Regions from separate parts of the Lysinibacillus sp. Ag94 genome, predicted to be linked through region 2. Evidence: riboswitches for the same ligand, from Rfam matches in the RefSeq annotation. Region 2 holds a riboswitch; each other region holds the start of a gene.
What was found. Region 2 has a riboswitch for cobalamin ahead of MY533_RS13120 (energy-coupling factor ABC transporter permease). Riboswitches for the same ligand answer to the same signal wherever they lie in the genome.
Positions count from the first base shown of each region.

Region 1 (7,950 bases), 490 kb from region 2:
ACATAATCTGTCATCCCTCTTTTTAGCGCAACAAAAGCACCTAGTAAGATTGCTAAAAGAATGGCTACTAGTTGAATAACGAGCGCAGATCCTAAAGAATAGCGAATACCTAAAAGCAATCGTGAGAAAACACATCTTCCTAAATGATCTGTACCTAATGGATAGTCCCAGGTTGGACCTAAAAATTTCTTTGATATATCGACCGCTAAAGGGTCATGGGGCATTAAAATGGGCGCAAACAGTCCCAACAAACCAATGATCAGCAGTATCGTAAGACTAAATAATCTTTTAACATTTGCACGTTCATTACGTAATAGACTCACTTCAATCTCTCCTGTCCTTCATCATCAGATGAGGATCCAATAGACGATGCAATACATCTGTGCATAAATTTGCAAGTACATAGATGACAGCAATAATCAATACATAGCATTGTACAACTGGGTAATCCCTGTTAATAATGGATTCTATTAAATACCTTCCAAGTCCAGGCCAACTAAAAACCTGCTCCACAATTACTGCACCACCTAGTAAATTACCAAGTGTCATACCTAATACAGTAGTCAACGGAATAACAGCATTTCTTAAAACATGACGGACGAGAATCACTGAGTTTTTTAATCCCCTTAGCTGTGCATATTGAACATAATGCTGTTGTAATTCTTCAATGATGGTTGTTCGGATAAATTGAACGAATAGTCCAATTGTTGGTAAAGCTAGTGCGAGTGCGGGTAAAGCTAGATGAGCTAGTGTGCCCTTTCCATTTGTCGGGAAAATCCCTAATTTCAAACTAAATACATATAGTAGTAAAAAACCTAACCAAAATGTTGGAATCGAAACACTCATGATCGTCAATAGTCTAATGATTTTATCGATGATGGAATGCTTATACAAGGCACTTATGATCCCTAATGGCATACTTATTCCTAAAATCAACACAAATGCAGCAACAGCTAATTCGATGGTTGCTGGTAATTTTGCGAATAGCTCATGTGCTACTGGTAATTTACTAACAAAAGATGTCCCAAAATTTAAATGCAAAACGCCTTTTAACCATAGCAAATATTGAATAAGAAAAGGTTTGTCTGTTCCAAGTTCTTCTCGCAATGCTTGAATGGCTTCCGCTGTTGGCGCAACCCTTGCCAATCTAAGAATGACCTCCGCAGGCTCTACTGGAACGAAACGAATAAATACAAAAGTCAGGATGGATACGCCCAATAATACAAAAGGCAATGTCAAAATTCTTTTTAAACAAAACATCCATGTTGATTCATACATGCTGTCACTTCCCAATCAATCCTATGATAAAGAGAGAGCTGTCTTTGATTGACATACTCTCTCTTTTACAGTTATTTTTCTTTTTCCATTTGTGCATAGGGAATATCATATTCAGATGCTCGTGGTGCAAAATCTTTCATATATGGCTGATAAATCACGCTATTTGTTTCGTAAGATATAGGAAAGAATAGTGCTTGGTCATGGAACATTGTTAAAATATCCGTATAAAGTTGCACGCGCTCTTTTTCATCTGTACCTACTAATAATTGATGAATTTTAGTATCGATTTCTTTGGCAGTTGGTAAGCCTAATTTCGCTTCATAGACACCATTAGCGTTTGGTGTAGCTGATTCATTAGCAAAGCTATGTGGATCTGTTGGTGGTCCATTTGTACGCCAGAAATTAATATCAACCTGATTATCCATTAATTTTTGCAGACCTACCATCACATCTGCGCCTTCTAAATTCAACTGTACCCCTATTTTTGCTAGTTCACCTTGCATTAGTTCCGCCATTGGCTTTTGAATTGCATCTGTAGCAATGTAGATTAAATCTAATGTTAGTGGCTGTCCGTTTTTAGAGCGAATTTTTTCACCCTTCTGGAGCTTCCATCCCGCTTCATCTAACAATTGTTGCGCTTTTTTTGGATTATATAAAATTGGCGCTAAATCAATATTGGCATAAGGAATAGCATCCCAAAATAGTGTATTGGCAACTTTTTCTGTACCATGTGTAATACTATCAACCATTTGTTCTTTATTGATTGCATATTGAATCGCTTGGCGAACCTTCAATTCTGCTAAAGGGCCAGACTGTGTATTGAACAGTAGCGCTTTTGTAGACAAAGGTTCAGACGTAGCGGTTTTATATTTTCCACTATCTTTTAAATACGTATAGTTATCTAAACTAATAATGCCTCGACCATATATTAAATCTAATTCTTCGTTTTCAAAGGCCAATGAAATCGATTCTGAATCAGGGATGATTTTTACTTTTATTTGTTCTACAAGAGGTTTTTCCCCCCAGTAGTTGTCGTTGCGACTGAATAGAGCGTATTCATCCTTTTTGTAATCTGTTAAAACCCATGGGCCTGTCCCAATTGGCGCTTTCATTGCATCTTGGGTCGCATCACCTTCTGGGAATCCATTATCCCCTAAAAAACGGAAAGGTCTTACAAAGGCAAGTTCGTTTAAAACAGGATAATACGGTTCATCTAATTGCAAACGAATTGTATAATCGTCTACTTTCACTACCTCTTTAATATGGTTAACCATACCCATCCACGAATGCAAATCACGATTTGCTAAAACAGCATCAAAGTTGCGTATTACATTATCTGCATTAAAAGCTGTTCCATCTGAATACTTGACATCTTTTCTCAAATGGAAAACATAAGAGGTTTTATCCTTTGAGATGTCCCAACTTTCTGCTAGTTTCGGCGTAATTGTTCCATCATCATTATAGTCAACCAATGATTCATAGACCATTGCTTGTGCTGTCATTTGATTTGGTAAATATGTATGGGGATTTAATGAACCTACATCTAATGGCCACCCAATCGTTATCATTTTTTCGTCTGTCTGTTTTTTCGATGCTGTCTCTCCCTTTTCATTGCTTGTACAGCCAGTGAGTAAACTGAACATCAAAATAAGCGTGAAAGGTAGTAAATACTTTGTCAATCTCATTTTCTGTCTCCTTCTTTGTTTGTGGTGCACTAAATGAATCTAAAGATTGAAAGAAGGCATAAAAAAACCTTATTCCAAAAGAATAAGGACAGAATAACTACTATAAGTAAGCCTCTATCCATCTCCCTATCTTTCGTAGATCATCAATGAATCTCTTTACAAGCAGGCATTCTGGCTCATGAATCATAATTTTGTTTCACCTTCCCAAGTAATTTCTCAGTGGTTATCGAAACAAAACTCCTCATTTACAGCTGCGGGACAGCATGGGATTTACACCCATTTTCCTTTTAATTGAATGAAAGCTTATTTCACTCAAACTTGTAATGGTTGCTATGAAATTAGTATTAAACATATCATGCTCTAATGTTCGCGTCAATTTTATATTCTGAATATAATAAAAACCTACTAGTAATGGCTAACACAATAAGGCCAGGTTCTTAACCTTTGCCTGTTTTACTTCATATGTCAGCTTTCTTTAATGAAAACAACGTATAGATCGTATCAATTTCATGGGATTTTTCCAAAACCCACAAGGTTTTGGTTAAAATCCGCTGCAATCCCTCTAGCCCAAGATATTGGATTTGCACGCCAATAAACTCTGTAAATCCTAAATATCCCGGATTTACATGCGCCCGGTCGAAAATTAATGAACCCGTGACCCTAGCGTCCGCCGGGGAGTTAGTATAGAAATGGTTTAGATTTTCAATGATGGCTGCATCCGAACCGTACTCAAATAGACCACCCTCCGATGAACAGAGTTGAATCCAGTCGGAACGTTCTAAACTCATCTTTAATAATGCCTCTTGTTGACTCCAGTCATAATGAATAATATTGAGGGCAATGTCCAGGTCATGAAAGCGTTCCCCGGGTTGCTTCAAAGCATCGATGCATCGCTTGGCAAAATTGGGGCCATAAGTATCGATATCTAAAATATTGATTTCAATCTTGCGTTCCTTAAGTAATTCTGGGTCCGATTCTTGAATGAGAATTAGGGTGTTGATACTGTCGGTAGCGGCCCCTCCAGCGATATTAAAGAAACAAAGGTTCCGTTCAGGGAATTGCTTAAGCTGGGCTAGCAAAATTTCCGACTGGCACCGACAAAGATCCCTTAGCCTGATCCGGAGTCCCATGAACGAAGTTTGCTTCACTGCCCACTTATCCCGGAAACCTAATTTTATCCCTCTAGTTAAATCGGGGCCAAGTTTATACAGCAAAGTACGCATGCCACTAAGATAGGAATTGTCAACATTCGACATTTTCACAAAGATGTTGCGGATAAAGCCAGGCATCTTTTTTAATGATTCAATGCTCCTGGCTGACTTAAGACAGCTCAAATGATACGCCTGTTCATCAATACTTGCGTTGAAAAGGGGATGTGTAATATCCAAAATCGGCAATTGAATTTCATTCTCGAAAACCGCATAAAGAATTCGCTTATTTTCATTTGCATTGTCCACTTTATCACCACTTAATTTATCAATTTTCTGCAAAAAACCAAGAAACAAATAACGCAATAATACTTTTTCACCTAATGAACTCTGTCTTTTTGTTTAGATATTCGTGAAATAAATATTAATATTAAAGAACGTACCCGCTTATTGCTCTAATAAATAAAATATCGGTAGTACTATCAATCCTAGTAGAAAAAGCACTGGAATCACGGAAACAATTAATGCAAAAATTCTTAACTTCCCCTTTTGGCTAAAAAATGCAGTTAGAAATGAAGCTATTATTAAAGAAATAACCACAATGTCTCCAATTTCTGAGGTTCCGTTCACTTCAATTGGTGTAATATAGGCGAAAATAATGAACAAAGTAAATAATAGCAATGAAATAATACTTAAATATTTTCTTAAGGCCATTACCTCACCTCCTGCATTTTTTTACAATTGACTATTTATATATTCTTGTTTCACTAATCTGCTCCTATAGCTAGCAACAACCTTATCGAAAACAACCTTTTAATCTTTCTTTTTATACTAAAGCACCAACTTTTATTACTTAATCCCATACAGACCAAGCAGCCTCAATATGATTACCTGATGGGTCAGTAAAAACAAAGTATTTAGCATTTTCTCCACGCCAAATAATTTCACTAACTTCTACGCCACTATTCTTTAAAGTGGTATGTGTATATTCTAGGTCTGGACAATTCAACGTAAACGTTTGATACAGACGACCATCCCGTAAAAAATTTGCTGTTGTAAGATCCTTTGTTTCTACAAGGAGTAATACAACATAGCCTTCTGGCGGTGTTAATACCGCTACAAACCCAATATCATCTTGAAACTTTGGTGTTTTAAGCTTAAATCCAAGCTTTTTTTGGTACCATTCAATTGTTTCATCGATATTATTAGTTGGTAAATAGAGATAGCCTATTTTACTGAACAACGACTTTTGCACTTGAGTACCTTCCAATTCCCTCACTCCTGATTAAAAATTTTAGGTTATTTAATAGTATTCTACAAAATCCAATATATCCCTTTTGCCATTTAGAAATGTTCGACAAATGTTTTTACTAACGACGCAAAATATTTGATTAAGGTTTGGAAATAACACACCTAAAAAGCGCTTGGGAAAATGGAAAGAATTGCCTTCCATTAACTAAAGATACATTTGAAGTCGATGAACAGCAATAATTATTAATAAAACAAGCGATTGAATTAGCAAATCCACCAGCATTAAAATGGAATAAAAATGCTCAATTAATAGATGCAATAAATATTGATTTAGAAAAGCCTAGGAAATCAATAGGAAGTAACGGCAAAAGAAAGCATTGGAATATTTTATTTGGAGTCCAGAAACGAATAAAGCTTTTTAAGTAACCATTCATGACGGAAAAATAGATTATACAAATGATGTAACGAAAAGAGTTTATACAAATAAAAGATATTAAAGATGATTCACCTGGATTGCTTCAAAAAGCTCTAAAAATCGGGGGTATTTATCTAGGTGAAAATTGGGCTAAAGGGTATAATTTTATGCTTAGAAAAGATAGACAGAGAAATGTTACTATTCTATTCGTAATAGGATGGAATAGTGACCAAACAAAAATGAAAGAAAAGGGCTTTAATGCTGCCACAGGAGAATACATTAAGCCTAATGGCTACGAGGGATTTAGTTTAATATAGAGGAGCATAAGCAATCTTTTTTAAATTGTACAAACAAAGCCAACTTCTTAACGTACAGGAAATTGGCTTTCGTTTTATCGAAACGGTAACTCACATTAATAAAATATGGATGGTTCCCAAATAATGATTGAATGGACATCTTGTGCTTCGCAATTATCAGCTAGTTGCTTGGTTAATGTTTTCACCATATTCAGTAAGTCCAGCCGGAAACTCCATTTACGAATGGTTAGTTTATACATTCACTACTTAATTTGATAAATTCATCCACATCATTCATGCATAATTCTATTCCTTTTTTCCAAAAAGCTTCCGAAGTGATATCTTCACCTAAATGTTTCATCACTAAATCCTCTGTGCACATACTTCCTGAATCACGGAGCAAATCTAAATAACAGCTTTCAAATTCTTTACCTTTTTCTTTTGCCTTAGCAAATAAGCTCAATGCAAACAAATATCCAAATGAATAAGGAAAATTATAAAAAGGAGATTGTGTCATATAATAATGTGGTGTCCATATCCATGAATGCAGTGAAGGATTATCGAGAGAACCATCATAGCCTTCATCTATTGCTTCTTGCATCATTTCGTTTAAGCGTGATGATGAAACAATGCCTTCTTTACGTTCTTCATAAAATTTCTTTTCAAATAAAAACCGAGAATGAATATTCATGAAATTCATGACACTACGCTTTAATTTCTCATCAAGCAAAAATAATTTTTCATTAGTAGATGTAGCTTTTTGCATTGCCGCATCTAATATAATCATCTCTGAAAACGTTGAAGCAGTTTCAGCAATGCACATTGGATATTGTTTATTTACGCCATTAATAGATTTCATTGCATCGTTATGGAAGGCATGTCCTAATTCATGGGCAAGTGTTAATACATTTGTAATTGTACCGCCAAATGTCATGAAAATTCTTGATTCTTTCGAAAGTGGAAAGCCTGAACAAAATGCTACAGCAGACTTATTTGCACGATCTTCAGCTTCTATCCAGCCTTCACTAAATGCCTTTTTAGAGAAATTTTCTAATTCTGTTCCGAATGCACTAAAATGCTCCAAAATAAAATTAACAGCTTCTTCGTATTCAAATTTTTGTTTTTTTGTTGTCATAGGTGCCCAAAAGTTAAATGATTGCATCTTTTTATAGCCATTTATTTTTGCTTTTTGATTTAAGTAGTCAGTGAAGGGTTTTTTAAATTTATTAACGACAGACCACATCGCATGAAGTGTCTCCTCCTTCATACGATTTTTAATTAAAGAATCTTGTATTACATTATCAAAGCCACACTTCTTGTAAACTTGTAATCGAAAGCCTGCAATATGATTTAAAATTTTCGCAAATAGTTCTGCATTGTCTTTCCACGTATCTTCTAAAGCATAATGGGATTCTTTACGAACGTCTTCATTAGGATGTGAACGTAAGTTGATAGCTTGACCGACGGATAAATTTTTTTGTTCTCCATTTATTTGAACTTTAATCGTAAAATTATTTATAAAAGAATTATAAAATTGCCCCCAAGCATGATAGCCATCTACCATGAGGTCTGAAACTAAATGTTGTTCTCTATCTGAAAGGGTTGTCTCACCATCTTTACGCCATTCATTCAGTATAAACTTAAAGTTTGCTAAAACATCAGTATTTAGTAGACCCTGCCACAAATGGTAATCAATTTTTACCAGAGTATTTTTCACTTTTTTCAATGCCGATTCAAAACGAGTATTTATTGTCGTAATGATCCCTTGCAGAATAATAGCCTCCTGATCTTTTGGACTTTGCGCAAGAAGGCAAGTTATAAAAGAATTTGCTTGAGATATATTCGTTCGAATATCTCCTATGTATTCAACTAAAACT
Region 1 is NZ_CP096780.1:2,342,587-2,350,536, reverse strand. It holds gene MY533_RS10845 (ABC transporter permease subunit) at 1-323, opposite strand, end outside; gene nikB (nickel ABC transporter permease) at 325-1,278, opposite strand; gene nikA (nickel ABC transporter substrate-binding protein) at 1,350-2,963, opposite strand; cobalamin riboswitch at 3,107-3,300, opposite strand; gene MY533_RS10830 (hypothetical protein) at 3,422-4,468, opposite strand; gene MY533_RS10825 (histidine kinase) at 4,559-4,825, opposite strand; gene MY533_RS10820 (VOC family protein) at 4,965-5,381, opposite strand; gene MY533_RS10815 (hypothetical protein) at 5,945-6,094, shown strand; gene MY533_RS10810 (M3 family oligoendopeptidase) at 6,321-7,950, opposite strand, start outside.
Region 1: another riboswitch for cobalamin. It lies ahead of nikA (nickel ABC transporter substrate-binding protein); the one in region 2 lies ahead of MY533_RS13120 (energy-coupling factor ABC transporter permease).

Region 2 (7,950 bases):
CCTTCCTCACCAACTACTTCAGCTAATGTCATCATTTGTTGCGGCGTAAAGAACTTATTGGCTACCCCAGGACTAACCGCTAATTCAAAAACAGATTCGATTTTTTGTTGAACGAGCTTGGGTGTTACTTTCACAGCGCTCGTACCCTTCACCAAAGCAAGAGCTGCTGTTGCCATTTCAAGTGACGATTTTTTAGGCTTTAGTTCCGGTCTAATAGCTAAACTGGGCTTAATACGATTGGTATTAGGATCTGTTGCAAAATCATTACGCGCTGTTCCAGTTTCTTGATTCATCGCCCATGGTTCATTTTCTTCCTTGAGTCGTTGATGTGGTCGTAACGGTTGTTTTTCATCACCAAGTGTATATTTCCGCTGATAGCCACGTGGCGTAATCATCTTATTGTCGTAGAAGAATGTTGTTGAATTCCCAATAATAACTGTCGTTAACATGCCGATATCATGTTCAAGCATTTCTGCTAAAGTCGTCATCGTAATTTCTTGACGGTCGCGATATGCGCTTTTCACAAGGCCAACCGGTGTATCTGGCGAACGATATTCTAATAAAATTCGTTGCGCCTCTACGATTTGTCTCGTACGACGTCCACTTTTTGGATTATAAAGCGCAATAACAAAATCCGCCATCGCTGCCGCTTCTACTCTTTTTGCAATTAAATTCCAAGGTGTTAAATGGTCACTTAAACTAATGGTACAGGCGTCATGCATAATTGGAGCACCTAGTAAACTCGCACACGAATTAATAGCTGAAATACCTGGAACAATTTCTACCTCGATACCAGTGGCTTCTGTCCAGCCTAGCTCGATTAATACCTCATACACTAATCCTGCCATTCCATATACGCCGGCATCTCCACTGGAAATGACCGATACGATACTTCCAGCCTCTGCTTGACGTACCGCTTCCTGTGCACGTGAAACTTCCTCCGTCATACCAGTACTAATAATCGACTTTGCACTAACTAAATCCTGAATAAGTTCAACATACGTTTTATACCCAATGATCATATGACTTTGTTGCAGTGCCTCTACAGCACGAGTCGTAATATGTTTAAAGTCTCCAGGGCCAAAGCCAACTACGAAAATCTTACCTTTTTGCGCCATGTTGTTACCCCTCTTTCACCTTTTCAATACCTTTAATGGCTGTTGTTTGTGCTGTACGGTGTAGCGTGCCTTCACGCAATGTAAAGACATGCTCATTATGTAACGATTCATGATTTAAATTTTGTACGAGTGCCTTCGCATGCTCTGTTGTCGGGATACGGTACCAATTCCCCTGAGGATATGCAATGACAACACAAGCATCTTTACATCTGCCATTACAGCGAGTTCTTGTCGTATGTATTTCCTGATCAAGTGCCAGCACCTGTATTTCGTCACGGATCGCCTGTGTAATATCCTCAGCATCTTTTTTCATACAGCTACTACCATTACAAATAAAAAGATGTGTTTTCATGCCCTCTAAATTCCAAGTTGTCATAGTCGTTCGTTCTCCCCTCATTTGCTTTTAGGAAAAAGAAAAACCTTTACTCTAGACGAAGAGTAAAGGTTTAGTAGAAGCCAAATAAAAACGAATATATACAGGTACTCGCTTTCGCTTCAACTTCTCCCTCCGAAAAGTTTGCATGCATCATCACATAAGCAGGTTTCCTGACTTAAGCTTCCTTTTACTTTCGCACCTTCCTAGTTTTCACTAGTGGCATCCACGATTTCATCAGCTATTACAGTAGCGGGGGCTGTATCGGACTTTCACCGATTTCCCTATTATCTTGAAAATAATCAAGCACTTATGGACGTTTTATATGAATTTTTTAATATATCAATTATGCCTCGGCATAATTGCGTGACAGCCGCCGGAGGCTTTACCTTCTTTCAGCAGGTACAGGTGTTTTGATACCCGTTGAAAAGAACTTAAATCAGCATTCATCTCACCATCTATACAGGTAGGAGGCTTCTGTAGCTTACGCTTCACTTTCGCTACAAAAGATGTTCGCTGAAAGAATTTTCATGTAATTGAAAACTGTTTCTATCATAGCTTATTTTTTAAAAATTTCAATATTACTTTCTTAATTTGTGACAATTTTTTTAAAATTCTAGAGAAAAACGCGACATTTCTTTTTGATTTATCTAAATTTTCGACATAGACTATTAATTTTAAATTTTTTCATAAAAATCATAGCATAAATATGGAAATTCATGTTACACTTTGTCGTGAAATCTCACAACTTCATCTTTTATCGGTGCGAATTGTTCAGCTTTTCGCTTAAAAGGGAAGCCGGTTCAAGTCCGGCGCGGTCCCGCCACTGTACTAGGGAGTTTTATAGAAAAAGTCACTGTCCAAAGGATGGGAAGACCTATAAAACGTTGAACTAAAGCCAGGAGACCTGCCGAAAAAAATGTGATCGTTTCAACCTACGAGGATGGGTGTGCGGCTTAGCAGATTAGAATTTTATTTGCTTTTTTAGCTATGCACTTTTCCATTATCGGAGAAGTGCTTTTTTCATTCAGCAGAGACTCCATCTCAAGGTGGTAGATTCGTACAGATATGGTTCCAACCGGGCTAAAACACCTACTGAATGAAAAGAAAAGCCTCTGGCGGATGTCACGGACTTTGAAAGGAATGCACAATTCAAAAATCCGGACGAATTATTTTCTGTGTGAAAGCAAAGCGGCAGCTACAAATGTTTTCTGTAGCGAAAGCAAAGCGGCAGCTACAAATGTTTTCTGTAGCGAAAGCAAAGCGGCAGCTACAATTACGCCAAGGCACATTGGATCGATCGCATACTAATTCGAAATATTTTAAAGCCAGGAGGAGAGATTCATGAAATTTTCAGGTTGGAAGCTTAGTTATTTCTTATTGGCATTTTTATTCGTGCCAAATCGTGCATTTGCGATGCATATTATGGAGGGCTTTTTGCCAATTGAATGGGCGATTTTTTGGTGGGTCGTATCGATTCCATTTATTATTTTAGGATTACGTTCTATTCGAAAAACCATTGAAGAAAACCCTGAAACAAAAATGATATTAGGGCTATCGGGTGCCTTTGCCTTTGTACTATCTGCCTTAAAAATTCCTTCTGTAACAGGGAGTTGCTCGCATCCAACTGGAGTTGGACTTGGAACAGTTCTTTTTGGACCATTAGCAATGAGTGTCATCGGGACAATCGTATTATTATTCCAATCTTTACTATTAGCACACGGCGGGCTTACAACATTAGGGGCAAATACCTTTTCGATGGCCATTATGGGCCCTATAATCGCTTACTATGTATTTAAGGGCTCACAAAAAATGGGATTATCATTTTCAGTAGCCGTCTTTTTAGCAGCAATGCTTGGTGATTTAGGTACATATGTTGTCACTTCAGTGCAACTAGCTCTTGCCTTCCCTTCTGAGGTCGGAGGCTTTATGGCTTCATTCACAAAATTTGCTGGTATTTTTGCATTAACTCAAATTCCTCTTGCTGTTAGTGAAGGAATTTTAACAGTGATCGTCATGAACTTCCTAAAAAAATACAATGTGAGTGAATTAAAGGCTCTACGTGTTTTCTCAACAAAGGAGGCACACTAACATGAAAAAAAACTTACTGCTCTTAGCCATTGTTGTGTTCCTAGCGATTATCCCCCTATTTATTCAAAAAGGTGCAGAATTCGAAGGGGCTGATGGTGAAGCGGAGGCAGCAATTAGTGAAATTGATGCTAACTACGAGCCATGGTTTGAAAGCTTATGGGCGCCACCAAGTGGTGAAATCGAAAGCTTATTATTCGCATTACAAGCTGCTATTGGCGCTGGATTTATCGGCTATTTCATTGGCTTAATGCGCGGCAAACATAAAGAGGGTTAAGCGATGTTACTCATTGATAAGTATGCTTATTTAAATAAATTAGCGACTGTTCATCCGCTAGAAAAAATGACGTTATCCCTTGGACTACTTATATTGTCGCTTATCATGAGAGATGAACGAATTTCACTCATTACATTTTTTGTGATGAGTGCTTTTATCATTTTAGGTGCAAAAATCCCTGCTAAATATTATGTTAAATTGCTATTGCTTCCCGGATTTTTTTTACTATCAAGTTTAGTGTCAATTTTAATTTCTATAGTGCCAACAACTAGCACGTTACCAGCGTATATTTGGTCATTTTCACTTAATAGTTGGACGATTTTTATCGGCAGAGCGAGCCTCGTGACAGCACAACAGCTTTTTTTCATCGTCCTTGGCAGCATTAGCTGTTTGTATTTTTTAATTCTCACAACATCAGTCCACTCTATTTGTTACGTGCTACGACAATGGCGAATTCCAACTCTATTTGTAGAGCTAGTAGAGCTGACGTATCGTTTTATTTTTATCTTTTTAGATAGTATGCAAAAAATTCATCTTGCCCAGCAGGCTCGTCTAGGATACAGCTCCCCTATGCAGTGGCTTCGTTCGGTATCAATGTTAATTGCAGCTTTATTTGTTGAGATGTTCCAACGCAGTCGTGAACTAAACAATGCGATGGAAGCCCGTGGTGGCGAAACTGTTTATTGGCAAAACGATGTTATCTATAACACAAAAAATTGGGTAGGTATTGCTACTATTTTTATACTGCTCATCATTTATGGAGGTTTTTTCTGATGACAGATTTATACTTTGATTTAACACATTTATCCTACGCTTATGCAGATGGAACTTATGCACTAACAGATATTACACTTCAAATTCCAAAGGGGAAAAAAATCGCTTTACTTGGTCATAATGGAGCTGGAAAATCAACGTTATTTCAGCATTTAAATGGTATTTTGAAGCCTACCGCTGGAAGTATATCCTTTTGTGGCAATGACCTGAACTATAGTAGAAAAGCATTAAAACAATTACGCCAACAGGTTGGTATTGTTTTTCAGGATGCCGACAATCAGCTTTTTTCTGGCACAGTTAAGCAAGATATTGCATTTGGTCCTTTGAATCTTGGCTGGACAACTGAAAAAATTGAAGAGAAAATTGCGTGGGCCGTCGCTCAAACCGAAGTCGAAGCATTGCTAGATAAACCGATCCATTTTTTAAGTGTTGGACAGAAAAAACGTGTCGCAATGGCCGGAGTACTTGCAATGGAACCATCCGTTTTATTATTAGATGAACCAACAGCTGGACTAGATAATTATTATAGTGCACAAGTTTTACAGTATTTAGAAACGCTAGAGAACGGTGAACGAACAATTTTACTGGCAACACATGATATTGCATTAGCCTATGAATGGGCAGATCAAATAATCGTGATGGAAGCTGGGACAATTATTTATAATGGAGATCCAGTTTCTATGTTCTTCCAAGATGATTTACTTGAAAGAGCCCATCTTGAACGACCATGGGTCTTTGAAATGGCCGTTGCCTTGCAAAAGAAAAAGTTATTTAAAACAAACATTAAAATGCCTCGTTCGAAGGCAGATTTGCACAGACTTCTTGAGCAGCTTTAAGATAATTTGTTCATAGTTAATTGAATCTGTGCTCCTACTCCCATTTCACAAATCGAGTAAAATGTTTCGACCTCTCTTCTACATATTTTTATAACGGGATAAATATGGTAAAATATAGAATGGTGCTTTTGGAAAAATATATACTTATTACGAAACTTTTCTAACAGTCATTCGTATTAGTATAGATGTCACAAATATTTGGCACACTCAAGGAGGGAAAACAGTTGAAAAACTGGAAGAAAAAATCAGTTGCTTTAGTAGCATCTGCAGCACTAATGGTTCCTGCTACTTCTGCCTTTGCTGAAGCGCCACAAAAAACAGCAAAGAACCAAGAGTTAGTGAAAGTAGCTAGCAATAAGGATCAAACATCTAAGAATCAAAAAGAATGGATTAGTCAGGATACGATTATCGTCAAACATTCCGGTCTTGATAAGAATGTGCACAAAAAAATTGGCGCAAAAGTGATCCGCTCTATTCCTTCATTAGGATACGATGTTATCCAACTGAACAAAGGAACAGATTTAGAAAAAGCAGTTTCATATTACGTGAAACAAAAAGGAGTTAAAAAAGTATCTCCAAGCTACGTGTATCATTCCTTTGGCACAGAAGTAGATCCAAAGAAACAGGATATGTACCATTTGAGTCTACTTCAAATTGATAAAGCACTAGAATTAGCTGGCAACAATGATGTAAAAGTAGCTGTTATCGATGGTGGTGTGGATTTTAAACATCCAGATTTAAAATCTCAAGTACTACCACCATATAATGCAGCAGCACCTGCCAATACATCTTATCCTAATGAGCACGGAACACATGTAGCAGGAATTGTTGGCGCGGCAAAAGATAATGGTATTGGAGGACATGGGATTAATCCAAATGCCAAGCTTCTTCCAATTGATGTATTCAACGGAAAAGATGGCGCTAGTGATTTCGTTATTGCACAAGGAATCCTTTACGCCATTGAGCAAGGCGCAGATGTTATCAATATGAGCCTTGGCGGTTATGGTGATTCTCCATTAGTGGAGGAAGCCGTTCAGAAAGCCATTGATAAAGGAGTTACCGTTGTAGCAGCTGCTGGAAATGAATCGACAGACAATTACTCCTTCCCTGCTTCTTACGAAGGCGTTATTAGTGTAGGCTCTACAAATGATCGAAACAAGCTATCAGGCTATTCAAACTATGGTCCATCGGTTGATCTTGTAGCTCCAGGTGAAGACATTTACAGTACAGTTCTTGATGAGAAAAAAGGATCATCCTTTGTAAAATTTAGTGGAACATCGATGGCATCTCCTGTTGTTGCAGGTGTGGCGTCCCTACTAAAATCAAAATATCCAGATTTAAAGCCTTATGAAATAGAGGCTATTCTCGAAATGACCGCAAAGGATTTAGGTGAAAAGGGCTATGATCTGACATATGGACATGGCCTTGTAGATCCTGTGAAAGCATTACAGTTTAATATTAATAATCTACCAAAACAGTATTCTGAAACAAAAGAAGAGCGCTTGAAAAACGCAAAAGCCCTTAAAAAAGATATAGTAAATACTGAAAAAGGTGAATTCAAGTTACCAGACGAAAAGAAATGGTACAAGGTGGAGCTAGATGCAAATGAGTATACTCAACTGACATTAAAAGGTGCAGCCAAATATGATTATGCATTTGATTTATACTTCTACCCTGAAGGTAATAAAAAAGAAGTAGAACCAATTAAAGTCAATGATGTACGTGTAGGCAAGCAAGAAGGATACCTATATAAAGCAGATCAAAAAGGAACCCTTCTTATTGGCGTTAAAGATCATAATGGCAGCTATAGCTCGAAAGGTGATTCAAACTACGTATTCACGGCCCAAACAACTAAAAAATTACCAATTGATGCATTAGATATGGAACATATGGCGAAGATTGAAAAATTCCCATTCAGTACAGCCGGGAAAAACTATACCCTACTTTCTGAAGATCATCTAGGTGATAAAGATTATTTTACATTTTCAGTGAATGAACCAACGACACTGAAATTTGATTTAGCTGGGATTCCAGGTGTTTCTGCTTCTATGGAGCTTTATCTAAAAGAAGATTTAGTTAATGTTCCGTCAGAGGAGGAAGATGCTGAAGGATTAAATGAGGCCTACCCAATCCGAGCATCTTACGGCACGGATAAAGGCGATGGCGTCAACTTAGTTGTCGATGCTGTACCTGAGGAAGAGTATGTAATAAGCGTATCTAATGAAAACGGTATGAATTTTTCACTTGATATGTTCTTTGGCGGCGGTATTGAAACTGAGCAAACTGTTAGTGAATCCATCATTCCTTACACATTAAAAGGTGAAGTCGTTACCCTTCCTAAGGATGAAGACGGACTTTCATCAAATGGCGGAATGCAAGAAGATAACGTACAAAAGGAAATTTTACCTTTAACGGAGTATAAAGCAAAGAAACGTAATCAACTAAATGATTTTATGAATATATTCATGAATCCAGATGCTATGG
Region 2 is NZ_CP096780.1:2,832,541-2,840,490, forward strand. It holds gene cobJ (precorrin-3B C(17)-methyltransferase) at 1-1,118, opposite strand, end outside; gene MY533_RS13115 ((2Fe-2S) ferredoxin domain-containing protein) at 1,123-1,494, opposite strand; cobalamin riboswitch at 1,637-1,820, opposite strand; cobalamin riboswitch at 2,236-2,421, shown strand; gene MY533_RS13120 (energy-coupling factor ABC transporter permease) at 2,836-3,582, shown strand; gene MY533_RS13125 (energy-coupling factor ABC transporter substrate-binding protein) at 3,584-3,856, shown strand; gene cbiQ (cobalt ECF transporter T component CbiQ) at 3,860-4,630, shown strand; gene MY533_RS13135 (energy-coupling factor ABC transporter ATP-binding protein) at 4,630-5,466, shown strand; gene MY533_RS13140 (S8 family peptidase) at 5,691-7,950, shown strand, end outside.

Region 3 (7,950 bases), 750 kb from region 2:
TAACAAAGGCAACTATTACCGGGATGTTCGCTTTTTTACCATGGATAGGGGCTCTCATGGGTACTACAGTGGCGGCGGTGATCTATTGTTTAACAGAATGGACGGCAAGCAGTGAAATTTTGCTTACTTTTGTGATTGTCGGATTATTTGCCTTATTTACGGGTGGTTTGCATTTAGATGGTTTTATTGATATGGGGGATGCTTATTTTTCGTATCGAGATCGTGAGAAGCGGCTAGAAATTTTAGATGATCCACGTGTTGGCGCATTTGGAGTACTATCTGTGCTATTTCTAGTGCTTGGCAAATTTGTGATACTGCATGAGTTATTCGTACAGCATAAATTTGCACTATGGATGCCTGTATTTATTCCGTTATTAACAAGAGTAGGCATGAGCTTTTATTTTATGTCGCTCAAATGCTCAAAAGAAAAGGGGCTTGCCTACTTTTTTAAAACACATATTAAGCCGGGAATACTCATTACCTTTATGCTTATCACTTTAGTTGTGGCGTATAGTAGCTTGTTGTTTGTCTTAGGTTTCTCAATTGTTCCTCTAGTGTTGATAGCTGTATTAGCGATTGCCTTTTTAGTCTTCCGGCAATTTACAGTGCGCAACTTTGGTGGTGTTTCTGGAGATTTACTCGGTGCATCAATTGAAGGAATGGAGGTTGTACTGTGGGTGACGTTGTTATTGTTCACTTAATGAGACATGCCCCAACAAAGGAAAATTTGGAGAAGCGATATATTGGCTGGACAGATTCTTCATTAGCTGATGCATCTTTGCTGACTATAGTAGATTCAGAAGTCACGAAGGTGTATGGTAGTGATTTGCTGCGTTGTAGGGAAACCGCTGCCCATTATTTTCCGAATGCAACATATGTGTCTGATAAAAGATTTCGAGAGTCGAACTTCGGTGCATTTGAAGGACGAACATATGAGGACTTGAAAACAGATAGTCGCTATTGTGCATGGTTAGATGACCCTGTACAGTCACTGCCTCCAAGGGGGGAAGGCTTTGATGCTTTTTGTGCGCGAGTCATTGAAGGGTTCACTGAGTTACCAAAAGGTGAAGGTGTTTATCATCTCGTTGTCCATGGTGGAGTTATTCGAGCACTTCTTGTAGAATTTGCACCGACTGAGCAAACTTTTTGGTCATATCAAACACCGCATGATAAAATGTTTTCTTTAACGTTTACAAGAAAGGCTTGGGAGGAGGGAGCGAGATGCATGTCTTTATCGGAGGCGCCTATAGTGGAAAAACCGACTATGTCATGAAATTGCTTGCAGGTCAAAAAGTTGAGCTAGTAGATGGCAATCTACCTGATGCCAGCCCAGCCTGTAATGTACTAATTATTAAAAACATAGAGAAATGGCTCGTGACACAAAATCTTGAGGATGATGAACCCCTTGTCAAAACCATTTTGACAAGATTAAAGACTCTTGAAAAAAAATGTGCAGTCTATATAATAGTGACCGATATGGGTCGTGGAGTTGTGCCAATGGAAAAACAGGCACGATTGTTGCGTGATACATGTGGGCGTTTGTACCAGGCATTATTCGCTGAAGCCGAACAAGTCGTACGTATTTGGTACGGTATCGGGGAACGAATCAAATAATATAGTTTTAAAAAATTTAATAGGCTGTTCATTTAGGGATAAGATTGGTAGGACGTATGCTTTGTAAATAAGTTGATCGGAGTGGAGGCTTGGCACCCCTTGAAAGCGCTTTGCTCTGCGCGTCAGCGACCAAGCGTCCAACGGGAACAGAAATCGACCTACGTTATGGATGACGAGCCAAATATAACAGGAAAGAGGAAATGGGATGGATCGACAAAGATTGATGAAATTGACGCTCACTGCCATGGTAGCGGCAATTTGTGCAGTTGGTGCAGTCATTAAAATTCCAACATTTATTTCAACTGCTGCGCTTGACTCTACACCTGCATTGTTGAGCGTTGTATTTTTATCTCCAGTATTAGCAGGGGTTGCGGGAGTCATTGGGCATTTTATCTCAGCCTTAACTACTGGCTTTCCATATGGGCCACTACATATTATTATCGCAGTAGAAATGTTTATTGTTGTATGGGTCTTTGGGGTAATGCATAAAAAAGGAATGCGTTTCTGGAAATGGCCTGTGGCACTTGTTTTCAATGGTGTTGTTGCACCTTTACCATTTTACTTTATCATTAGTCCTGCATTTTACTGGGCATCACTGACTAGTCTTCCATTGGCAACACTCATAAATCTAGTGATTGTTGCCATTGCGATGCCAATTCTCTCTAAAGTGTTTATGCGTAAGGAAGGTCGAGTACATTGAGAAATGCAATACAAATAGGCGGGTTGATTGCAACATCTGATAATGCCGCAGCAATTGGCGAAAAACCACAAGATGTTGTGTCTGCTTCAGACAAACTGACGGCATATTTAACGGCACGTGTTACTTTTTTAGAGCAGCTTGCTGCAAATGCTTTACCAAGCCATATTATACTCGCTAATTTTTCAGGGGATGCTGCATGGGCTCGTTACGTTGCAGGCATTCAGCAGGTTTTTGCTGAGACGGGTCTTAATTGTCCACAAATAGACGGTAGTACAGAGTCCAATATGCCGACTCTACAATCTGGTTTGTCTATAACGATGCTAGGTGAGCAGCAAACACGTACAGCAACTAAGTATGAACAGCTTAGTTGGTACACCTATGGATTACCGCTTGTAGGCAATGAAATCCTTGCACAGCCTAAAGATGTGGCGCAGCTCCAACCTATTTTTGAGGCGTGGAAAGAGGGAATAGTGCAGCAAGTATGGCCAGTTGGATCAAAAGGTCTACAAGTCGAATTTACCCGACTTTTTGGCGAGCAACAGGTCAAAAGTTCTTTAGATATTGAGAAATCGGCTGGTCCATGTGCAGTAGTTTTGCTAGGAATTCAGCCAGAAAAAGAGCAGCTAGCACAAAAAAAATTTCCTAGAAATTTTGAAAAACTACGTAAAACTGCATTGTAATTGGGCTTGCTTCGAGAAAATGTAGCACTTTATAACGTGCAAGGTGCAAAACACCTATTGCAACAATAAACACAATATGTTAGATTTGTTTAGGAGTTAAAACACTATATATAGTATTTTGGACGAGCGGTACCAATATGGTTTAAAAGGGAATTCGGAAAGAGAGTCATCTTAGGCCGAAGCTGTCCCCGCAACTGTAAGTGCTGACAAATGATGAATTGGCCACTGTGAAGAACGGGAAGGTGATCATTTGGAGGAAGCACGAGCCAGGAGACCTGCCGATTTGTTCAAGACAGCAACACATTCTTCGGGGATTGAGAAGTGGAGGCGAGAGATTTGTTCACTTCTTTGTGTGCATGTCCTTCATTTCCATTTCCGATTTTACAGCGATCACGTAACCGATAAATGTTGCGTGATCGCTTTTTGTGTTGCTGGAGAAGGAAAGGGAGAGAATGTTACATGACAATTCAAATCGAACAACAAATTGCTAAGCTCAAGAAAAACTACACAGAGGATGAACTTGAAAGTTTTGTAAGATTATCAGATCGATGGCTACGAAAAAACGACAATGCGACATTTGAAGCATGGGCAGATGCGATGATTTTACAAACGCTTAGCCTTATTGATGAGGAAGAGCCATACTGGACATTTATCGCAGCTCAAATATATTTAGAAAAACTATATGATCAATTTGCAATGCGTCGTGGTGTCTCAGTGAAAGATGTTTATAAAGTTTTCCCAGAACATTTAGCACACTATACAGAAGCTGGATTGTATCATGAAAGTTTAACAACAAAATATAGTGAGCAGGAGCTTCAGGAACTCGCTTCGTACCTAGAATCAAGTCGAGATGAGTTGTTTACGTATATTGGTTTAAAAACATTAATGGACCGCTATGTAGTCCGTGATTACACGAAAACACCAGTGGAGCTACCGCAGGAACGCTGGATGGTTATTGCGATGACTCTGATGCAGGATGAAACAGAAAATCGTTTAGAAAAAGTCCGTGAATCTTATTGGGCAATGAGTAATTTATATATGACTGTTGCCACACCGACATTATCGAATGCGGGTAAAACACATGGACAGCTATCAAGTTGTTTTATCGATACAGTAGATGACAGTTTACAAAGCATTTATGACACGAATACAGATGTCGCAACATTATCGAAATACGGCGGTGGTATTGGTGTTTATATGGGTAAAATTCGTAGCCGAGGCTCATCTATTAAAGGTTTTAAAGGTGCATCAAGTGGCGTTTTACCATGGATTAAACAGCTTAATAATACGGCGGTATCAGTCGATCAGCTTGGGCAACGACAAGGCGCTATTGCTGTCTATCTAGATGTTTGGCATAAAGACGTCTTTACGTTTTTAGATTTACGCTTAAACAATGGCGATGAACGTTTACGTGCCCATGATATTTTCACAGGGCTATGCTTACCGGATATATTTATGGAAACTGTTGAAGCACGTGGGGAGTGGCACTTATTTGACCCACATGAAGTACGAGAGGTTATGGGCTACTCACTAGAGGATTTCTACGATGAGAAAAAGGGTGACGGTTCTTTCCGTACTAAATATGAGGAATGTATCGCGAATCCATTGTTAAGTCGTGAAGTCGTACCAGCTATTGATATTATGAAGCGTATTATGCGCTCACAGCTAGAAACAGGCGTGCCGTTTATGTTCTATCGTGATGAAGTCAATCGCATGAATCCGAATAAGCATGAAGGAATGATTTACAGTTCGAACCTGTGCACAGAAATCTTCCAGAATATGTCAGCTACTGAATTCGAATCTATTACACTAGAAGATGATGTCATTGTAACACGTCGCAAGCCTGGAGATTTCGTTGTATGTAACTTATCATCTATCAATTTAGGAAGAGCAGTACCGGCCGGTGTTCTAGAACGATTAATCCCAGTGCAAGTACGTATGTTAGATAACGTTATTGCGCTAAATACAATTCCAGTAAAACAAGCAGAGCGTACGAACCTACGCTACCGTGGTATTGGGCTTGGCACATTTGGCTGGCACCATTTATTAGCTTTGAAAGAAATTCAATGGGAGTCAGACGAAGCTGTAGAATTTGCGGACAAGCTATATGAAGAAATTGCGTATTTAACAATTCGTGCTTCTAACGATTTGGCATGCGAAAAAGGAGCTTACCCATTATTTAATGGCTCAGATTGGCATACGGGTGCGTATTTTGACAAACGTGGCTATGACAGTGAAAAATGGAACGCTTTACGCGCCGCGGTTGCTGAAAAAGGTATGCGTAACGGCTATGTAATGGCAGTTGCACCGAACTCTTCAACATCCATTTTAGCGGGCAGTACGGCTACGATTGATCCAATTTTCCAAAAGAGTTATTCAGAGGAGAAGAAGGATTATAAAATTCCAGTAACAGTACCAGATTTATCACCTGTGACGACTTGGTATTATAAATCTGCTTATTTCATCGATCAAAATTGGACAATCAAGCAAAATGCTGCACGAGCACGTCATATCGACCAAGGCATTTCACTTAATTTATATGTTCAAAATACGATTAAGGCGAAAGATTTACTAGCATTGCATATGAATGCTTGGGCGAGCGGTGTAAAAACGACTTATTATGTGCGCTCAACGTCTGTAGAATTGCTAGAATGTGAGTCTTGCGCGAGCTAGGAGGAAATAACAATGACAACTATTACAAAACGACAAATTATGGACAAGGATGCACCGAACCGTTCAACAGGTATTGTCAACGGACGTTCTTCTAACATTTTAAACTGGGATGATGTCCGTTTTAGCTGGGCATATCCAAAGTATAAAAAAATGCTAGGTAACTTCTGGACACCGTTTGAAATTAATATGAGCAACGATGTCAAACAGTTTCCAGGATTATCAGCAGATGAACAAGAATCCTTTTTAAAAATCATTGGCTTACTAGCACTTTTAGACAGTGTACAAACTGATTTTGCCGGAAAAGTAGCGGATTATTTAACAGATTCAAGCTTAAATGCATTAATGATTATTTTAGCGCAACAAGAGGTAATCCATAATCACTCTTATTCCTATGTGCTATCAAGTATAGTGAACAAAGATGAGCAGGATCGTACGTTTGATTTTTGGCGTACAGAGCCTGTGCTAGAGCGACGCAACGACTTCGTCATTAAAGGCTACCATGCATTTTCCGAGGAGCCATCTGTTGAAAATATGCTAGAAGCGATTGTATATGATGTCATTTTAGAAGGGTTATTCTTCTATTCTGGCTTCGCGTTCTTCTATCATTTAGCACGCAATCAAAAAATGGTGGCTACGTCAACGATGATTAATTATATTAATCGTGATGAACAGCTACATGTCGATTTATTTGTGAAGATTTATCAGGAGCTATTAGAGGAATATCCTGAATACGATACACCTTTACGAGCAGCTCGTGTACAAGAGATCTTCCGTGAAGCTGTTCAGCTAGAAATTGATTGGGCCAATGAAGTGATTGGCGATAAAGTGGAAGGCCTCGATGTAGAAGATGTGCATGATTATGTCCATTTCTATGCCAATGTACGCTGTAATCAGCTTGGTGTGGAGCGTCCATTTGAAGGCTATCGCAAAAATCCATTAAAGTGGATTAAAGCGTATGAGGATGTTGATTTAGGGAAAACAGATTTCTTCGAGCAGCGTTCTCGCCAGTATGTAAAGGTTAATGTAGAAGATAACGGCTTTGATGATTTGTAATGCCAAGTCCACCTCCGTGTTGAAAAAACATGGAGGTGGATTTTTTTGTGAGACAGGGGGAGACACTTACGTAAAAGAAAAAAATTGCTCGGGTCAAACAAACGAGTTCCCTCAGATTAAAAAAGAGCGCAAATTACGCTCTATTTAGCTGTTAATATTTAACCACCGTCATTGAGAAAAAAGCTATATACCCCAAAATCGCAAGGATTTGTAAAATAACCCCTATTATACTACAAATTAAACCTGCAGTTGCTAATCCTCTACTACCTGCATTAGTTGTATGAATTTCTTTAACAGCCTTACTTGAAAATATTATTCCTATAATGCCTAAGATTAAACCAATAAAAGGTATTAGCAATGATAGAATTCCAACCGTTAAAGAAATGACAGAACTATTGTTTGTTTGATTTTTTTCAGACAATCGTTATCCACCCTCTTTTGAGAATTTAACCATTTTTTAAAGATTATCGTACTAAACTATTTCGCACTAAAAATCGATCATTAAATGTTATCGGTACACCTTTCCCATCCTTTTCGGCGTGAATGTGTAAATGTGGTTCACTTGTATTGCCCGAGTTTCCTACTTTTCCAAGTATTTGGCCCGTTGTTACTTTTTCTCCTTTTGCCACTGCCACGCTTCCTTTTTGCATATGGGCTAAAATAATGGTAGCATCATAGTTCTCACATGCTAGGGCGACATGATTTCCCGCTGGGTTTTCTGGATTAGATTTAGGAGGGGGCAGATCGGGTAAAGCATTTTGGATGTCGACTACTTTTCCGTTACAAGGACTATACAAAATATCTGCGTAAATTTGATAGTTTTTTAATTCTTCTGGATATAGTCCACTTGCACGGGTTCCAAAAGTATTTAATTTTAAAATGTCTAATGCGTATTTTTGACCTGGATAGGCTTGATGATAGTTCATTAATACTTGATTACCACCCTGTCCGACATAATAGGTGCCATTTTTAAGTGGGAAAGATAGCTCAATTCCTTTTTCGGCTACTGTATAGCTTTTTAAGACCAAAGCATTATACGTACCAAAAATCAAAATAAGGATAATATAAATACCAATTGAAAACTTTTGATTTACTGAATATTTTATTGTAAACGGTAAATTACTTACCTTTTTCCAAGAATAAATGATTGTGACAATTAAGAGCGCCAACCAAAGAAATCGAACATAATAGCCGACCCAACTCCAGTTTCCTGCTTGAAATAGCCAAACG
Region 3 is NZ_CP096780.1:2,085,657-2,093,606, forward strand. It holds gene cobS (adenosylcobinamide-GDP ribazoletransferase) at 1-701, shown strand, start outside; gene MY533_RS09510 (histidine phosphatase family protein) at 674-1,273, shown strand; gene MY533_RS09515 (bifunctional adenosylcobinamide kinase/adenosylcobinamide-phosphate guanylyltransferase) at 1,222-1,614, shown strand; gene MY533_RS09520 (ECF transporter S component) at 1,820-2,314, shown strand; gene MY533_RS09525 (hypothetical protein) at 2,311-2,994, shown strand; cobalamin riboswitch at 3,105-3,292, shown strand; gene MY533_RS09530 (ribonucleoside-diphosphate reductase subunit alpha) at 3,454-5,667, shown strand; gene MY533_RS09535 (ribonucleotide-diphosphate reductase subunit beta) at 5,680-6,720, shown strand; gene MY533_RS09540 (DUF4190 domain-containing protein) at 6,872-7,141, opposite strand; gene MY533_RS09545 (M23 family metallopeptidase) at 7,185-7,950, opposite strand, start outside.
Region 3: another riboswitch for cobalamin. It lies ahead of MY533_RS09530 (ribonucleoside-diphosphate reductase subunit alpha); the one in region 2 lies ahead of MY533_RS13120 (energy-coupling factor ABC transporter permease).

Region 4 (7,950 bases), 1.4 Mb from region 2:
ATCGAGCCATAATGGGCAAATGTTCTTGTGAAATATTACAAAAACATTACAAAACAGAATTTGGGTCTAATGGTAAAGCAGTTAAAAACGTTGTTATGTAGAATAAAATGTAGTTTTGTAGAATTTAATAGAATTTACATGAATATTACAAGAATGTTGCGAGTTTTACTAAACGATTAAAAAGCCGTGAAATAGTATAAAAGTTATGCTAATAATGCTAAACTTTAAAAGGCTAATAAAATATAAGAGAAAATAAAAAAATCGTTCCAGTGATGACATTAAAATACTAAGAGCGAAATTGACTAATGAAGGGAAAGAATAACGTGGGTAAGCGCAATAAATGGCGTAAGTCGATGGTGCTAGCATTAGCACTAGCTGGCGGCTTATTATTTAATACAGTTCAACCAACCGTAGTGCATGCAGAAGAAACATCTCAACAAATGATTGATAAGAAAGCTAAGATAGATACAGAGGTTAAAAAGCTACAAGAAGAATTAACTAAACTACAAAAAGAGATCGATGAAAAAGTAAAAGTATTTAACAAAGTACAAGCAGATATTAAAGAAGTTGATGCAGATATTGTAGATACTAAAAAACGTATTGAGCAACGTTCAGCGATTTTAAATGATCGTATGGCTGCATACCAAGCTCAAGATAATACTGTGGGCGTTTATTTAAATGCTGTTCTGGAAGCAAAAAGCTTTGCAGATTTAATGGACCGTGTCGTAGCGGTAAAAACATTAATGGATGCTGACCAAGAGTTAGTAGATCAACAAGAAGCGGATAAAGCTAACTTAGAGAAACAAAAAACAACATTAGATGAAAAACAAAAAGAGCTTCAAAAGCAATTCCAAGAGCTTCAACAAAAGGAAAGCGAAATGGAAGTAAAAAAAGCTGAAAATGAAGCGAAATCTCTTGCATTAAAGGCACAAATTGCAACGAAACAAGAAGAAGAACGTTTAGAAGCAGAACGTAAAGCAGCAGAGGAAGAAGCAGCTCGTTTACGTGCACTTCAAGCAGCTACTCCAGTAGTACAAGCAACAAATAACAACGTTAACAATAATACTAGTAACAGTAATACTAGCAACGCTAACAATAGTGGTAAAGCGAACAATGAAAAAGCACCACAAAAAGTCGTTGTTGGTTCTGGTTCAGGTACTGCATCTTCAGGTGATGCCATTTCAACTGCAAAGCAATTCTTAGGCCGTAGCTATGTTTGGGGCGGTAGCAACCCATCAACAGGATTTGACTGTTCAGGTCTTGTACAATGGTCTTACAAACAAGCAGGCGTATCTTTACCACGTACAGCATCACAGCAATATTTAGCAACACAACGTATTTCAGCAAGTGAAGCACGTGTAGGTGACCTAGTATTCTTCAGCTATGGATCAGGCATAGCGCATGTAGGTATTTACTTAGGAAATAACACGATGATCGATGCTCAAAATAAAGGTGTTGTCATTGAATCACTTGATTGGTGGAATCAATATTTAGTAGGCTTCGGTCGTATTCAATAAGCCCTACTATTATATAGACGATTTAAATAGCGAAAAGGTCATCCTTGTAAAAAAAATTACAAAGATGACCTTTTTTATTATTTGACGGTATTTAAGGTCCTCCGAGTAAAAATCATATAGTCGGATATAAATCCATTAATTTAAAGCTCGACTACGCGATGAATAATGAGTAAAATAACATCTAAGATGAATAAATTTACATAAGTAGATATATTTACTACTATATTACCTGTTACTAAAATGAAAATAGAGCCGATGTAAGGTATAGCATCAATTATCCATATAAATGATTGTCATCTTTATAGCCGAAAGAAATGTTTTCTTGCATATTGATACTCATTTCTGATAATTTTGAAATATAATTAGAAATCTCACTTTGAAATTAAACTGTTTGTGACTTTAGTTTCGTAGTAGTAAAGTAACGAATGATGGAAATTAATACAACAAGTTTGCCATTTTTGCGTTCATAAAGGTAGGGATGAATCATGGAAAAAGAGATTTTGCAACTTTTTAGTAATTTAACAGAGCGTGACCTTGATATTCAATACAAATCATACGAAGAATTAATGAAAATTATGCAGGAACCAGTTGATTGGACATATTCAGTTTGGGAACAACTTGTTCAGGCTCTTACATATAGAAATGGACATGTACGTGCAAGTGCTGCACAATTTTTATGCGCATTGGCGGCAAAAAGTGATCCTGAAGAAAGAGTATTAGAGGACTTCTTAAAGATTTGGGCAGTAACGTATGATGAAAGAACAGAAACTGCGAGGAAAACTTTGCAGGCGATTTGGAGAATAGGCTTAGCAGGGCAGGTACAAAGAGATTTAGTCGTGTCATATTTGGCTAAAAGATTTCAAATATGCTTAGACGAAAAGCACCCGACATCGATACGCTATGATATTATTGTATCTTTTAAAAAGCTATTCGATGAAACGAAAGACCCGAAATTACTAGAGATTGCACAGCGATTAATTGAAGAAGAAGAAGATGGTAAATACAAAAAGAAATATAAGAATGCCATCGGTTAAAAGCTGTAAAATAGCTGTTTTTGCGCAAATGCTTTCGTTGAGAGCTAGCTTTTATACCATCTATCTATGAAATATAATACCTGCACGAGCATATGAAATGCCCGTGGGGTAATGAAAACACCCGCGTGCATATGGTGATACCTGCATGATCTTTACCCATCGTATTTGTTTATTCTAATTCCACATCTATTTTTTCCTATTAATCTATGATAAACTGCATAACAAGTGAATAATTCTTGCAGAATAAGGGTGCTGAACTATAGCATAATCGGGAATTCGGTGAAAAACCGAAGCTGTTTCCGCAACTGTAAGTACAGTGAATCATAAAGATATACCACTGTCGAATGAGCTGATGGGAAGGTTTTTTATGACGCACAACATGATTGAATGTAGTGAACTGTACAAGCCAGGAGACCGACCTTTGTTTGAACGTATGATAACTCTTCGGAAGCTAGGAGAATATGCGGCAAATACATAGGCTATGCTGTGTCTATATGACACTATTTATGTTATTTTCGTTGTTTCCTTAGGAATGGGAACAACGTTTTTTTATGTACACTATCTTTCACCGGAAGAAATCCTAAGAAGGTGTGAATAAAGTAGAATTTTCCACGAAGGAAAGCGGGGACTTAGATTTGAAAAAAGATGCACGTTACTCTTGTTATCCATTTATGCGTGAAAAGGCATCAACGGTAGATTTTGAAATTCGAACAGATAGCCTGACAACACATATTGGCGTCGCTTTAGCGGCGGTAAAAAAGGAAACAGTGGAGGTAGTAGCAGATGATTTACTAGCCATTTTACCAATGGCTTACCATGTAAATGGGTCAGTACGAGGTAAATTGGCTGTAACCGAAGATAATTTGACTTGGCTAAGTGATCGCTATGATTTCTATGTTAGTCATGTAAAGGATGAAATACAAAACTTTGTATTACCTCAAGGGACAGGGGCTGCTACTGCATTACATGTATGCCGTAGTGAGGCGAAAAAATCCTACCGTGTTTTGCACAAAGTATCTGAAGAACGGGAAGTACCTGCTATTCTCTTTGACTATTTAGGATTGCTAGCCAATGTGTTTTTCGTAATGGCTGTCTATATGAATCAGCATGCTAGTATTGCTGAAATACCGTTTATTAGTAAGTCATACCCGATGAAAAAGAAAAAGGAGAATCAATGAAATGAAGAAAATGTTTAAGCTACAATGGCTTTCTGTGTTGATGCTGGCCCTTGTATTAGTTGGCTGCGGCACGAAAGAGGATACAAAAAAAGAAACGGTTTCTAAGGAAGATCAACAAGTTGAGAAAACTACTAGCTATAAAGTTAAGGATGACCGTGGTGTAGAAGTAGAGTTTAATGCAGTTCCTAAAACTATTGTTTCATTACAACCGAGTAATACAGAGATTTTATTTGCGCTAGGTGTGGGAGATAAAATCGTAGGTGCAACGGAGTATGATACGTATCCAGAAGAAGCGCAAAAAATTGAGCGTGTTTCTGATTCTGTAAAATTCAACAGTGAGCGTATTTTAGCACTAAAGCCAGACGTCGTAATTGCCTATACGACTGGTGGAGATGAAGAAAATTTAAATGCATTAAAAGGCCTTGAGGATGCAGGTATTAAAGTGTTTGCCATTCAATCAGCTAAATCATTTGATGATGTTTATGGGGATATCGAACAAGTCGCAACGGTTATGGGCATCAAAGATAAAGGCGACAAGTTAAATGAAGATATTAAAGGTAAAATTGCCGATGTCCAAGCGAAAGTTAAAGATGTGAAAGAACCGAAAAATATCTATTTAGAAATTAGTCCAAAGCCAGACATCTATACAGCTGGTTCTGGTACATTCCAACAAGAGATTTTAAATGCTGCAAATGTTAACAACGTTTTTGCTGACCTTAAAAGCTGGGTCAAAGTATCTGAGGAAGATATTATTGCGAAAAATCCAGATGTTATTTTAACAACAGTAAACTATGTGAAAGACCCAGCGGCAGAAATTCTTTCCCGTGATGGATGGAATTCAATCACTGCTATTCAAAATAAAGCGGTTTATTCAATAGATACTGATATTTCAAATCGTCCAGGTCCACGAATTGGCGAAGCAGTTGAGTTAATCGCAAAAGCAGTATACCCTGAGTTATTTAAATAGTTTTATTGAAAAAGCGTATGTTGAAGCTGTCCTATATGGGCAGCTTTTTTGCTGATCGGATAAGGTGGATAACTGCTCCGCTTTGATGAAGAAGTGAACGGATGAAGTGGATAACTGCTCTGCTATGATGAAGAAGTGATCGGGTGAAGTGGATAACTTCTCCGCTTTGATGAAATAGTGAACAAGTAGGGGTGGATAACTGCTCTGCTAGATGAAGAAGTGATCGGGTGAAGTGGATAACTGCTCCGCTTTGATGAAGAAGTGAATGGGTAGAGTGGATAATTGCTCAGCTATGATGAAAAATGACCAGGTGAAGTGGATAACTGCTCCGCTATGATGAAAAATGAACGGGTGAAGTGGATAACTGCTCAGCTATGATGAAAAAGTGACTAGGTAGGGTGGATAACTGCTTAGCTAGGATGAAGAAGTGATCAGGTATAAGGCCACATTCTCCTCCTCAATAAAGCACTCAAATCCCTCTTATCGCTCGAAGTAGTATATGACATTTCCTAGTGTGAAAATTGGTATTATATCGGATTGTTTTATAATATAGAAGTAAGAATGCTTGCTAACAGAGAGAGGTGCAGTGAGTGAAACAGTTTGATATGAAGATTGTTCCGTTTGAAGCAGTTTATAATTTTCGTGATATGGGTGGTTATAAGTCGAGAGATGGACGTGCTGTTAAGAATGGTTTGATATATCGTTCAGCAGCACTTGGTAAAATGACGAAAGCAGATAAGGAGCTATTTAAAACGCTTGGTGTGAAAACGATTTTTGATTATCGAGACAACCATGAGGCTCAAAATAATCCTAATCCGGTATTTCCGTATGCCCAGTATATTCAAATGCCAGCAAAGGGAAATCATGCGTTTGAGATGCCTACAAACACTGGTGGAAAAGATTTTTATAAGGTTGTAAGCCCAGAGATGTTCCGAGAATTTTATGCGCAAATGCCTTTTAATAATGCTTCGTTTAAAAAGTTAATAGCAACGATTCAGCATCCTGAAAATTTAGGGCTTGTTCATCATTGTGCGGTCGGAAAGGATCGAACAGGTATTGGCAGCGCACTTATTTTACTTGCTTTAGATGTACCTGAGGAAACAATCATGGAGGACTATTTAGATACAAATGTACATTTAAGTCCCTTAGTAGAACGAATGGCTCAGACAATTCAGCTAGGTTATAGCGATCAAGAATTGCAGCAATTTTATGCTTTAATGTCGGCCCGTGAGGACTATTTACAAGCGGCATTTGATGCAATGGATAATCGATATGGCTCTAAGACTACTTTTTTAGAGCAAGAGTTTGGTTTAACAACAGAAAAACGTAAGCAATTGCAGGATCATTACTTAATATGATAAGAAACCCTTTCGCATAAAATTGTGAGAGGGGTTTTTACGTATTCTACTAACTTCATAATGTTTCATTATAAAAACTCTTTACACCTTAAAAATCTATGATAAGATACTATATATTTTTATCACGCTGTAACGGGTAGTCATTTAACTGTACCGAAATAACCGCACGTAATTTTTATGAAGTGTATAGGAGAAGTTGAAATTGTCAGACATAGTAAGAGAAAGTGATTTAAAAGAGACAAATAAGTTAAGCTTGTTCCATTTAACGTGGCCGATATTTTTAGAAGTATTTTTATTTATGTTAATGGGACTAGCAGATACTTTTATGCTCAGTGCTTTATCAGATAATGCAGTATCAGGGGTTGGTGCAGCCAATCAGTATATTCATATTGCCATTTTAATACTTGAAGTAGTTGGTAATGGTGCTTCCATTGTTGTATCTCAATACCTAGGTTCAAGGCGCTTTTTTGAAGCTGCGAAAATTTCCGCTTTAGCAGTAACGATGAATTTGATCGTTGGACTAATGATGAGTGTCTTATTTTTCTTCTTTTCGAGTCATTTAATGACCATGATGAACTTGCAGGGAGAAGTGCTTAAATATGCCCAAAGCTATTTAGTAATCATAGGAAGCTTTATTTTTTTACAGGCAATTATAAATGCGTTAGCAGCGATTATCCGTGTACATGGATGGACAAAGCAAACGATGTATGTATCACTAGGTATGAATGTGTTACACGTTGTATTAAACTACGGTTTAATCTTTGGTAACCTAGGATTACCGGAGTTAGGTGTAAAAGGAGCGGCAATTTCCTCAGTTGTAAGTCGGGGATTAGCGGTTCTTGTGTTTTTCTGGCTGTTGTATCAAGTGATGGAAGTAAGAGTAAAGCTAGCGTATTATTTCGAGTATTCAAAGGAATATGTTCGAAAAATATTAAATATAGGCTTACCGTCAGCATTTGAGCAGGTGCTTTATCAGTTTTGTCAGATTGTCTTCCTTTATTATGCAACGTATTTAGGTTCAGAGACACTTGCTGCAAGACAATATGCTATGAATATTTCGATGTTTACATACTTATTTGCGATTGCAATCGGGACGGGCACAGCTATAATTATTGGTCGAAATGTCGGTGCTGGTAAAAAAGATCAAGCTTATCATCAGCTTTGGTTAAGTGTACGAGCAGCTTTTGCCTTTACGATAACTATGGTTGTAGTTGTGACGATATTTCGTAAACAACTAATGCACGTTTTCACTGATAATTCAGAGGTAATAGCTATCGGAGCATCTGTCTTAGCATTAAGCATTCTACTCGAAACAGGGCGTACAATGAATATTGTTGTTATTAACTCGTTGCGTGCCTCAGGGGATGCAAGATTTCCGGTGAAAATCGGTTTCTTATCAATGGTATGTATGAGCCTTCCACTCGGGTACTTGTTCGTATTCGTTTTACATTGGGGTTTAGTAGGTATTTGGTTAGCGATTTCAGCAGATGAATGGATGCGAGCCATTATTGTATACTTTAGATGGAGAAGTCGTAAGTGGGAGCGTTTTGCACTTGTTTCACCTACAGAACAACAGGAGGCGAATTAATGGGAGCACTTTCTAAAAGAGCTGCAGGGGCAGCCTTAATGGATAAAAATATAACACTTTTTGCTTGTCCAATTTGTCAGGAGTCAATGAGTGTATTTGAGCAAGGGAGATTAGTATGTTCCTCAAATCATTCTTTTGATATTGCCAAGCAGGGCTACGTCAATATGCTGACACATGGTGCGATTTCTAAGTACAGTAAAGACCTCTTTGAATCTCGAAAAGCGGTTATTGATAGTGGCATCTATGATTTAATAGAAGATAAAATCAGAGCGCTAATTGCAAGTGCAGAAACCGTGCTTGATACAGGG
Region 4 is NZ_CP096780.1:4,279,456-4,287,405, reverse strand. It holds gene MY533_RS20230 (C40 family peptidase) at 306-1,517, shown strand; gene MY533_RS20225 (hypothetical protein) at 2,003-2,551, shown strand; cobalamin riboswitch at 2,782-2,989, shown strand; gene MY533_RS20220 (hypothetical protein) at 3,187-3,729, shown strand; gene MY533_RS20215 (ABC transporter substrate-binding protein) at 3,731-4,696, shown strand; gene MY533_RS20210 (tyrosine-protein phosphatase) at 5,287-6,054, shown strand; gene MY533_RS20205 (MATE family efflux transporter) at 6,266-7,642, shown strand; gene MY533_RS20200 (putative RNA methyltransferase) at 7,642-7,950, shown strand, end outside.
Region 4: another riboswitch for cobalamin. It lies ahead of MY533_RS20220 (hypothetical protein); the one in region 2 lies ahead of MY533_RS13120 (energy-coupling factor ABC transporter permease).